3 regions of the Paenibacillus sp. FSL R7-0331 genome follow, and region 2 is predicted to be linked to each of the others. Evidence: a T-box and tRNA genes for the amino acid it is inferred to sense, from the RefSeq annotation. Region 2 holds a T-box; the other regions hold tRNA genes.
The links. The T-box of region 2 lies ahead of metG (methionine--tRNA ligase). A T-box ahead of a tRNA ligase gene usually reads a tRNA of that ligase, here a tRNA-Met.
Positions count from the first base shown of each region.

Region 1 (3,251 bases), 3.1 Mb from region 2:
GGTTTCCTGAGGAAGGCTCGTCCGCTCAGGGTAAGTCGGGACCTAAGGCGAGGCCGATAGGCGTAGTCGAAGGACAACAGTTTGAAATTACTGTACCACCGTAATCCGCTATGAGCGATGGGGTGACGCAGGAGGGTAGTGACGCGGACTGATGGATGTCCGTCTAAGCAGTGAGGCTGGTGTGTAGGCAAATCCGCACACTGTTAAGGCCAGGCTGTGATGGGGAGCGAAAATTGTAGTAGCGAAGGTCATGATCTCACACTGCCAAGAAAAGCCTCTAGCCAGGAGAAGGTGCCCGTACCGCAAACCGACACAGGTAGGCGAGAAGAGAATTCTAAGGCGCGCGGAAGAACTCTCGTTAAGGAACTCGGCAAAATGACCCCGTAACTTCGGGAGAAGGGGTGCCTCGGTAGGGTGAATAGCCCGAGGGGGCCGCAGTGAAAAGGCCCAAGCGACTGTTTAGCAAAAACACAGGTCTGTGCGAAGCCGCAAGGCGAAGTATACGGGCTGACGCCTGCCCGGTGCTGGAAGGTTAAGGGGAGTGGTTAGGGGTAACCCGAAGCTATGAACCGAAGCCCCAGTAAACGGCGGCCGTAACTATAACGGTCCTAAGGTAGCGAAATTCCTTGTCAGGTAAATTCTGACCCGCACGAATGGCGTAACGACTTGGGCGCTGTCTCAACGAGAGATCCGGTGAAATTTTAATACCTGTGAAGATGCAGGTTACCCGCGACAAGACGGAAAGACCCCATGGAGCTTTACTGCAGCTTGATATTGAATTTGGGTACGATCTGTACAGGATAGGTGGGAGCCGTAGAAACAGGAGCGCAAGCTTCTGTGGAGGCGCCGTTGGGATACCACCCTGATCGTATCTAGGTTCTAACCTGGTGCCCTTAACGGGTACGGGGACCGTGTCAGGCGGGCAGTTTGACTGGGGCGGTCGCCTCCTAAAGAGTAACGGAGGCGTTCAAAGGTTCCCTCAGAATGGTTGGAAATCATTCGAAGAGTGCAAAGGCATAAGGGAGCTTGACTGCGAGACCAACAAGTCGAGCAGGGACGAAAGTCGGACTTAGTGATCCGGTGGTACCGCATGGAAGGGCCATCGCTCAACGGATAAAAGCTACCCTGGGGATAACAGGCTTATCTCCCCCAAGAGTCCACATCGACGGGGAGGTTTGGCACCTCGATGTCGGCTCATCGCATCCTGGGGCTGAAGTAGGTCCCAAGGGTTGGGCTGTTCGCCCATTAAAGCGGTACGCGAGCTGGGTTCAGAACGTCGTGAGACAGTTCGGTCCCTATCTGTCGTGGGCGCAGGAAATTTGAGAGGAGCTGTCCTTAGTACGAGAGGACCGGGATGGACGTACCGCTGGTGCACCAGTTGTTCCGCCAGGAGCATGGCTGGGTAGCTACGTACGGACGGGATAAGCGCTGAAAGCATCTAAGCGTGAAGCCCCCCTCAAGATGAGATTTCCCAATTAGTAAGACCCCTTGGAGACGACGAGGTAGATAGGTTGGAGGTGGAAGTGCAGCAATGCATGGAGCTGACCAATACTAATCGGTCGAGGGCTTATCCAACATTAATTCGCAGATTCGTTTCGGATTCAGTTTTCAGGTGATCAAGCCTGTATATATTCCCTGATAGCTCAGTTGGTAGAGCACTCGACTGTTAATCGAGTTGTCACAGGTTCGAGTCCTGTTCGGGGAGCCATATGGAGAGGTGTCCGAGTTTGGCCGAAGGAGCACGATTGGAAATCGTGTAGGCGCCACAAGCGTCTCGAGGGTTCGAATCCCTCTCTCTCCGTTCCTTATGGATATCATTAGTATGGCCCGTTGGTCAAGGGGTTAAGACACCTCCCTTTCACGGAGGTAACAGGGGTTCGAATCCCCTACGGGTCACCAATATTTCTTTAAAAGCTTGACTTTTTAATTGAGAAATGATATGATATAAAAGTTGCTGGTTTTGATGGAGGCTTAGCTCAGCTGGGAGAGCATCTGCCTTACAAGCAGAGGGTCGGGGGTTCGATCCCCTCAGCCTCCACCATATATATTTTTTACTGACGCGGGGTGGAGCAGCCCGGTAGCTCGTCGGGCTCATAACCCGAAGGCCGCAGGTTCAAATCCTGCCCCCGCAATTATTTGGAACCGTGGTGTAGTTGGCCTAACATGCCTGCCTGTCACGCAGGAGATCGCGGGTTCGAATCCCGTCGGTTCCGCCATTTGTATCACAACTTTATATGGCTCGGTAGCTCAGTCGGTAGAGCAAAGGACTGAAAATCCTTGTGTCGGGGGTTCGATTCCCTCCCGCGCCACCATGATTGTTACAATAGAATATGCCGGTGTAGCTCAATTGGTAGAGCAACTGACTTGTAATCAGTAGGTTGGGGGTTCAAGTCCTCTCGCCGGCACCATCTGTGGAGGCTTAGCGAAGTGGCCAAACGCATCAGACTGTAAATCTGCTCACGTACGTGTTCGGTGGTTCGAATCCATCAGCCTCCACCATCTTTAGGGGCATAGTTTAAAGGTAGAACAACGGTCTCCAAAACCGTTGGTGTGGGTTCAATTCCTGCTGCCCCTGCCAATGTAATACTTTAAAGCTTAATATGGCGGCCGTGGCGAAGGGGTTAACGCACCGGATTGTGGTTCCGGCATTCGTGGGTTCGAGACCCATCGGCCGCCCCATTAATTTTGAAGTGTGAAATTGTAATAATAGCTTAATATGGCGACTGTGGCGAAGGGGTTAACGCACCGGATTGTGGTTCCGGCATTCGTGGGTTCGAGACCCATCAGTCGCCCTTTTATTACTACAATGAAGATTGAAATGAATATTGGGGATTAGCCAAGCGGTAAGGCAACGGACTTTGACTCCGTCATGCATAGGTTCAAATCCTATATCCCCAGCCATTTATGCGGACGTGGCTCAGCGGTAGAGCATCGCCTTGCCAAGGCGAGGGTCGCGGGTTCGATTCCCGTCGTCCGCTCCATTTTATGGCGCCATAGCCAAGTGGTAAGGCAAAGCTCTGCAAAAGCTTTATCCCCAGTTCGAGTCTGGGTGGCGCCTCCATTGATTTTGGAATAATAAGCTTGAATACGCCGGCGTGGCGGAATGGCAGACGCGCTCGACTCAAAATCGAGTGGGAAACCGTGGAGGTTCGAGTCCTCTCGCCGGTATAGCTAAAGGGTCCCTTAGAGATAATCTCTAAGGGACCCTTTTTTTATTACTGACTAACTCATTTTCGTTAAGTGATACAGTT
Region 1 covers NZ_CP009284.1:6,062,963-6,066,213, reverse strand. Annotated here, with positions in the region: rRNA gene R70331_RS26385 (23S ribosomal RNA) at 1-1,575, shown strand, start outside; tRNA gene R70331_RS26380 (tRNA-Asn) at 1,633-1,708, shown strand; tRNA gene R70331_RS26375 (tRNA-Ser) at 1,712-1,801, shown strand; tRNA gene R70331_RS26370 (tRNA-Glu) at 1,825-1,899, shown strand; tRNA gene R70331_RS26365 (tRNA-Val) at 1,966-2,041, shown strand; tRNA gene R70331_RS26360 (tRNA-Met) at 2,059-2,132, shown strand; tRNA gene R70331_RS26355 (tRNA-Asp) at 2,139-2,216, shown strand; tRNA gene R70331_RS26350 (tRNA-Phe) at 2,237-2,312, shown strand; tRNA gene R70331_RS26345 (tRNA-Thr) at 2,333-2,408, shown strand; tRNA gene R70331_RS26340 (tRNA-Tyr) at 2,414-2,499, shown strand; tRNA gene R70331_RS26335 (tRNA-Trp) at 2,505-2,578, shown strand; tRNA gene R70331_RS26330 (tRNA-His) at 2,604-2,679, shown strand; tRNA gene R70331_RS26325 (tRNA-His) at 2,720-2,792, shown strand; tRNA gene R70331_RS26320 (tRNA-Gln) at 2,827-2,901, shown strand; tRNA gene R70331_RS26315 (tRNA-Gly) at 2,907-2,981, shown strand; tRNA gene R70331_RS26310 (tRNA-Cys) at 2,988-3,061, shown strand; tRNA gene R70331_RS26305 (tRNA-Leu) at 3,090-3,168, shown strand; gene R70331_RS26300 (TetR/AcrR family transcriptional regulator) at 3,250-3,251, opposite strand, start outside.
Region 1: it encodes a tRNA-Met, which carries the amino acid that the T-box ahead of metG (methionine--tRNA ligase) is inferred to sense. The anticodon was not compared.

Region 2 (3,251 bases):
GGCCTTGCCGATGTTCGCTTTTGGTTTACGGAATAATGAGAACATCTGCATCCCTCCGCCAGTCTAATCTTGGTAACCACATTATCCGCCATTTCCCACTGAACTATACGGAAAAATAACCCTTCAAGGGCCTTAGCTTCGGTGGTTACTCAGATATGCTGCGGGGATATAAGCATAAAAAAGACCGGACATATGCGTTATATAACGCTTGTCCGGTCTTCATATGCAATGTATGGTGCTAAAACTGCGGCAGCTGATCCAGGTTATTCGTCGGGTCTCCGTCGGCGTCTCCGCGGATGTACATTTCACCGTCTTTTCCCTTAAAAACATTCACTCCGGCAATGCTTCCTGCCTGTACCTCCTGCAGCGCCTGCTGGTAATCAAGAACACGGCCGGAAGAGGTCTGGAACATCAGCAGGTCGCCGTCCCCGTTCCTCTGTGCTGCTATAAAACGTTCGCGTTCATTGTTAATCATTCAGATTCCGCTCCTTCGCGTATGGATTCGCCCTATGGGATACTAATAGAGTCCCCGGTCCGCGAAAAAGTATGTATCCTGCAATCCTAGAGCTTCTTCTGCATTCTCACATGCAGAATTCCGGCGTCATAAAACGGCTCATCCGAAATGACCTCATAGCCTTGCTTGGCATAAAAATCTTCAGCCTGGCACTGCGCATCCAGCACCGAGAATATAAGCCCCAGCTCCTTGGCCCGTTCTTCAAGCGCCATTAACAGGACACGGCCATAGCCTTTGCTGCGGTATTCCTTGTGCACCGCAATCCGCTGCATTTTGGCAGATCCTGCCTTATAATAGATCAGTCTGCCGGCGGCTACCGGAAGCCCGTCGTCCACAACCAGCAGATGATGCACCTGATCGCCTATCACATCATATTCATCAATTTCCTCTTCAACCGGTACCTGCTGCTCTTCCACAAATACTTTTTTGCGGATATCCAACCCCATCTGAAGCTGTTCCTCTGTCGTTACATGTACAATTTCCGCTGCCATGGTTCCTGCCCACTCCTCTTCATCTCAAAGCAATAGTTGAATTATTATACAGAATTTTTGATATTCTGTACAGGGAGGCATACCGCAGGAAATTCAGCGCTTATTCGGTTGAATATACTTCTGCGGATATGGAACGGTCATATACATCCTGCATTACCGGTGATACCGGGCCGTACATGCTGTCCGGTCTGCTGTTCAGCTGTGTCATCGGACGGATTTCCACTGCTTCGGGTGCCTTATACTCTGCAGTACAGCCGGTCAGTCCTGCAGACAGAAGAAGAAAAATGCCTGCAGTTGTAATAGCACATAATTTGCGCATGATACAGTTCCTCCTAATCTTATCTGCTGCTTTCAGCTTTGACGGCTTAGGCAAAACTTAAACTTCCACTTGACTTAAGCCGCAGCCAGCCGTAAGATATCCAGTAATTAGGATACAACAAAAGCTAAGAAGAGAAAGAGTACTTTGGCAATTCTCTCACAGAGAGCTCCGTCCGCTGAAAAGGAGCAGGGAAAACCCAAGGGAATATGGTCTCTGAGCTGTGCACCGAATCCCTTACAGGGCTGTAGGCTGCGCCGGAACCCGCATCCGTTAACATGCTAGGGTATAACCGCTTAATCTGCGGCGTACCTGAAGAGATGAATGCTGCGAGGCATTGATGAAGTTGGGTGGTAACACGTGAGCACAGGCTCCCGTCCCTTTTGGGGACAGGAGTCTTTTTGTTGTTCAGACAGACAATTGAAGCAACGGGAGGCGTATGATTAATGACAAATATTTTTATCGGCGGAGCCTGGCCTTATGCCAACGGCTCGCTGCATCTGGGCAGGCTGGCAAGCATTCTGCCGGGAGACATCCTTGCCCGCTACCACCGTGCCAAGGGCGACCGGGTGCTGTATGTATCAGGCAGTGACTGTCACGGGACACCGGTGGCTGTGCAGGCTGCCAAGGAGGGTGTAACTCCTGGAGATTTTGCCGGCAGGTACCATCAGGAATTCACAGAATGCTTCAGGAGGCTTGGCTTCACCTATGATCTGTACACACGCACGGATCAGCCTCAGCATCACAAGGTAGTTCAGGAGCTTTTTGTGCAGCTGCTGGATCACGGCTATTTGTACAAAAAGTCAACCTTACAGTGTTATTGCGAGCAGGATCAGCGTTTTCTGCCGGACCGTTATGTAGAGGGCATCTGTCCCCGCTGCGGGCAGCCGGCCAGAGGTGACCAGTGCGATTACTGCTCAGCCCTGCTTGATCCGTCCGACCTGCTGGAGCGGGTCTGTAAAATCTGCGGTACCCCGCCTGTACTGCGGCCAACGGAGCATTATTACCTTGCGCTATCGAAGCTGCAGGAGGAGCTGACCGCTTATGCGGAGGCGGAGCATGGATGGAGGGATAACGCCGTGCGGCTAACCCAGCGTTATTTGCAGGAAGGGCTGCAGGACCGCGCAGCAACACGGGACCTGGACTGGGGTGTGGATGTGCCTGCCGACGGCTTCGCCGGCAAAAAAATCTATGTGTGGATCGAGGCGGTCAGCGGTTATTTATCCGCGAGTAAACAATGGGCTCTGGAAAGCGGCGGAAGCTGGGAAGACTTCTGGCTGGCGAGCCGTGAAGACAGCACCGGAGAGCAACCGGATATCTGTGCTTACTATGTGCACGGCAAAGACAATGTGCCCTTCCACAGCCTGATCTGGCCTGCCATCCTGACAGGCGCCGGCGGGCTGCACCTGCCGGACCGGCTGCTCGCCTGTGAATATATGACGCTGGAGGGGCAGAAGTTCTCCACCAGCCGCAACTGGGCCGTCTGGGTGCCGGATATTCTCAGCCGCTATCAGCCGGACTCGGTCCGCTACTTTCTGGTAGCGAACGGCCCTGAAAAGCGTGATACGGATTTCTCCTGGCGGGAATTTATCCACAGCCATAACGGTGAGCTGCTTGGCGCCTTCGGTAATTTCGTCAACCGCAGCCTGGCATTTATCAATAAAGCATTCGGCGGTAAGGTTCCGGGTGGAGAAACCGATCCGTTATGGGACAATGCTATTAACGCTTTGTATGGGGATGCCGGAAGGCTGATTGAAGCAGGCCGGTTTAAAGATGCGCTGGAGCTAATCTTTTCCGGCATCCGCCGGGCCAACAAATATTTTGACGAACAAAAGCCCTGGATAGAGCTGAAGGAAAACCCTGCTGCCTGCGCCAACACCCTTTATAACTGTGTTCAGATTATTGCTAACCTTGCTAACCTGCTGAACCC
Region 2 covers NZ_CP009284.1:2,980,402-2,983,652, reverse strand. Annotated here, with positions in the region: gene R70331_RS12335 (spore germination protein) at 1-45, opposite strand, end outside; gene R70331_RS12330 (DUF3892 domain-containing protein) at 239-475, opposite strand; gene R70331_RS12325 (GNAT family N-acetyltransferase) at 562-1,005, opposite strand; gene R70331_RS12320 (hypothetical protein) at 1,106-1,324, opposite strand; T-box leader at 1,442-1,706, shown strand; gene metG (methionine--tRNA ligase) at 1,768-3,251, shown strand, end outside.

Region 3 (3,251 bases), 2.1 Mb from region 2:
CCTGATCGTATCTAGGTTCTAACCTGGTGCCCTTAACGGGTACGGGGACCGTGTCAGGCGGGCAGTTTGACTGGGGCGGTCGCCTCCTAAAGAGTAACGGAGGCGTTCAAAGGTTCCCTCAGAATGGTTGGAAATCATTCGAAGAGTGCAAAGGCATAAGGGAGCTTGACTGCGAGACCAACAAGTCGAGCAGGGACGAAAGTCGGACTTAGTGATCCGGTGGTACCGCATGGAAGGGCCATCGCTCAACGGATAAAAGCTACCCTGGGGATAACAGGCTTATCTCCCCCAAGAGTCCACATCGACGGGGAGGTTTGGCACCTCGATGTCGGCTCATCGCATCCTGGGGCTGAAGTAGGTCCCAAGGGTTGGGCTGTTCGCCCATTAAAGCGGTACGCGAGCTGGGTTCAGAACGTCGTGAGACAGTTCGGTCCCTATCTGTCGTGGGCGCAGGAAATTTGAGAGGAGCTGTCCTTAGTACGAGAGGACCGGGATGGACGTACCGCTGGTGCACCAGTTGTTCCGCCAGGAGCATGGCTGGGTAGCTACGTACGGACGGGATAAGCGCTGAAAGCATCTAAGCGTGAAGCCCCCCTCAAGATGAGATTTCCCAATTAGTAAGACCCCTTGAAGACGACGAGGTAGATAGGTTGGAGGTGGAAGTGCAGCAATGCATGGAGCTGACCAATACTAATCGGTCGAGGGCTTATCCAACAAACTACCCCAAAAAGTGAAGAAGAGGCTGACGAAGCCGATTCCGAATACTTTCCGGGGGCCCCATAACAAGGGCAAACGCAGATTCGTTTCGGATTCAGTTTTCAGGAATCAAGTTCCTGAAGCATTTACGCTGTAAGTGCCCGTTTGGTGGCGATGGCGGAGGGGTTCCACGCGTACCCATCCCGAACACGACCGTTAAGTCCTCCAGCGCCAATGGTACTTGGACCGAAGGGTCCTGGGAGAGTAGGACGCCGCCAAGCGGACAACCCACACACTTTGTGGTATTTTTTTTGCCCTTATTAGTTAAATAGGTGTATATAGGGCCTTTAGCTCAGCTGGTTAGAGCGCACCTCTGATAAGGGTGAGGTCAGTGGTTCGAGTCCACTAAGGCCCACCATTTTCCCTGATAGCTCAGTTGGTAGAGCACTCGACTGTTAATCGAGTTGTCACAGGTTCGAGTCCTGTTCGGGGAGCCATCTGGAGAGGTGTCCGAGTTTGGCCGAAGGAGCACGATTGGAAATCGTGTAGGCGCCACAAGCGTCTCGAGGGTTCGAATCCCTCTCTCTCCGTTGCGTTACCTCCCTTTAAAGGGTTGTAGGACAGCATTGATAGTAGCATGGCCCGTTGGTCAAGGGGTTAAGACACCTCCCTTTCACGGAGGTAACAGGGGTTCGAATCCCCTACGGGTCATAAGATGGAGGCTTAGCTCAGCTGGGAGAGCATCTGCCTTACAAGCAGAGGGTCGGGGGTTCGATCCCCTCAGCCTCCACCATAAATTCCCCCAAAAAGTGAAGCTAATGCTTCGCTGTGGATTCCGGGTACTTTCCGGGGACCCCAAGGGATAATACTTTTACTGACGCGGGGTGGAGCAGCCCGGTAGCTCGTCGGGCTCATAACCCGAAGGCCGCAGGTTCAAATCCTGCCCCCGCAATACATCCCCAAAAAGTGAAGAAATGCTTTGTAGCATATTCCGATTACTTTCCGGGGACCCCAAAATCTTTATCCTGGAACCGTGGTGTAGTTGGCCTAACATGCCTGCCTGTCACGCAGGAGATCGCGGGTTCGAATCCCGTCGGTTCCGCCATCTTTATTGCTTCTGGTATGAAGGTAACGGGAATTGAGCATCCTATATCTCGAAGTATAGAGTACCATCCGATTCCGTAGCATTTGCTAATTATTATTATTGGGGATTAGCCAAGCGGTAAGGCAACGGACTTTGACTCCGTCATGCATAGGTTCAAATCCTATATCCCCAGCCATTATGTTTTCTTTGAGAGCCATTAGCTCAGTTGGTAGAGCACCTGACTTTTAATCAGGGTGTCGAAGGTTCGAGTCCTTCATGGCTCACCATTTTCTTACAAGGTATGCGCGTGTGGCGGAATGGCAGACGCACCAGACTTAGGATCTGGCGTTTCACGACGTGGGGGTTCAAGTCCCTTCACGCGCACCATGTTTATGCGGACGTGGCTCAGCGGTAGAGCATCGCCTTGCCAAGGCGAGGGTCGCGGGTTCGATTCCCGTCGTCCGCTCCATATAGATTGTGCGCCCTTAGCTCAGCTGGATAGAGCGTTTGACTACGAATCAAAAGGTCAGGAGTTCGAATCTCTTAGGGCGCGCCATTTATTCTTATAAGCAGCACGAACCACTGTATTACGGGATGTAGCTCAGCTTGGTAGAGCACCTGGTTTGGGACCAGGGGGTCGCATGTTCAAATCGTGTCATCCCGATTTCATATTTTGCGGGTGTAGTTCAATGGTAGAACTTTAGCCTTCCAAGCTAATAGCGTGGGTTCGATTCCCATCACCCGCTTCACACAAGAGCAAGAACTGCAGTTAATCTGCGGTTCTTGTTTTTTTTGCGTATTTTTTATCCGGACGGACGTGTGCTGGATGACAGCATGAAAGAATGGAATTCTGGTATAGTTGAAGCTACATACATATCTTTTTCACGAATGACAGGAAGCTAAGGAGTAACGAAATGACAGACAAAGTAATCCGGATTTTTAAAATTATCAATGCTATCCAGTCTAACCCGGGAATTACCGCTGCAGATCTTGCCTTCAGATGCGATGTGAATATCAGGACGATATACAGGGATCTGGATGTGATCAGCCATTTTGCGCCGGTTGCGAATGAGGGCAGGGGGACAGGATACCGGTTTCTGGGGAAGTTTTTTCAGTATCCGCTCGATTTTTCTGAACAAGAGGCCTTGGCCTTTTCGATTCTGCCTTCCATGCTGCATGAGGACAAAATCCCTCCGGGTTTTCATACCGCCTATGATAAAGTAATGGGAACCCACCTGAAAGAAAAGTCTAAATCCAACGGCGTGCTGGAGAATATTGCTGACATTATTCAGATGGGAACCCCTGCTTACCGCAAAGAAAGCCGGAATTTTCTGCAGCCGATTATCGGAGCCATCCTGGAGCAGCAGAGTATCCGAACGGTCTACCACTCCCAGGCACGTAATGCTACTACCGAACGCGAGATTGATCCCTATTATCTGATTCCGCGTGACCAGCGATTTTATCTGGTTGG
Region 3 covers NZ_CP009284.1:831,503-834,753, forward strand. Annotated here, with positions in the region: rRNA gene R70331_RS03580 (23S ribosomal RNA) at 1-714, shown strand, start outside; rRNA gene rrf (5S ribosomal RNA) at 861-977, shown strand; tRNA gene R70331_RS03590 (tRNA-Ile) at 1,038-1,114, shown strand; tRNA gene R70331_RS03595 (tRNA-Asn) at 1,118-1,193, shown strand; tRNA gene R70331_RS03600 (tRNA-Ser) at 1,197-1,286, shown strand; tRNA gene R70331_RS03605 (tRNA-Glu) at 1,336-1,407, shown strand; tRNA gene R70331_RS03610 (tRNA-Val) at 1,414-1,489, shown strand; tRNA gene R70331_RS03615 (tRNA-Met) at 1,575-1,648, shown strand; tRNA gene R70331_RS03620 (tRNA-Asp) at 1,724-1,801, shown strand; tRNA gene R70331_RS03625 (tRNA-Gln) at 1,902-1,976, shown strand; tRNA gene R70331_RS03630 (tRNA-Lys) at 1,992-2,067, shown strand; tRNA gene R70331_RS03635 (tRNA-Leu) at 2,084-2,167, shown strand; tRNA gene R70331_RS03640 (tRNA-Gly) at 2,175-2,249, shown strand; tRNA gene R70331_RS03645 (tRNA-Arg) at 2,260-2,336, shown strand; tRNA gene R70331_RS03650 (tRNA-Pro) at 2,371-2,444, shown strand; tRNA gene R70331_RS03655 (tRNA-Gly) at 2,456-2,526, shown strand; gene R70331_RS03660 (helix-turn-helix transcriptional regulator) at 2,695-3,251, shown strand, end outside.
Region 3: it encodes a tRNA-Met, which carries the amino acid that the T-box ahead of metG (methionine--tRNA ligase) is inferred to sense. The anticodon was not compared.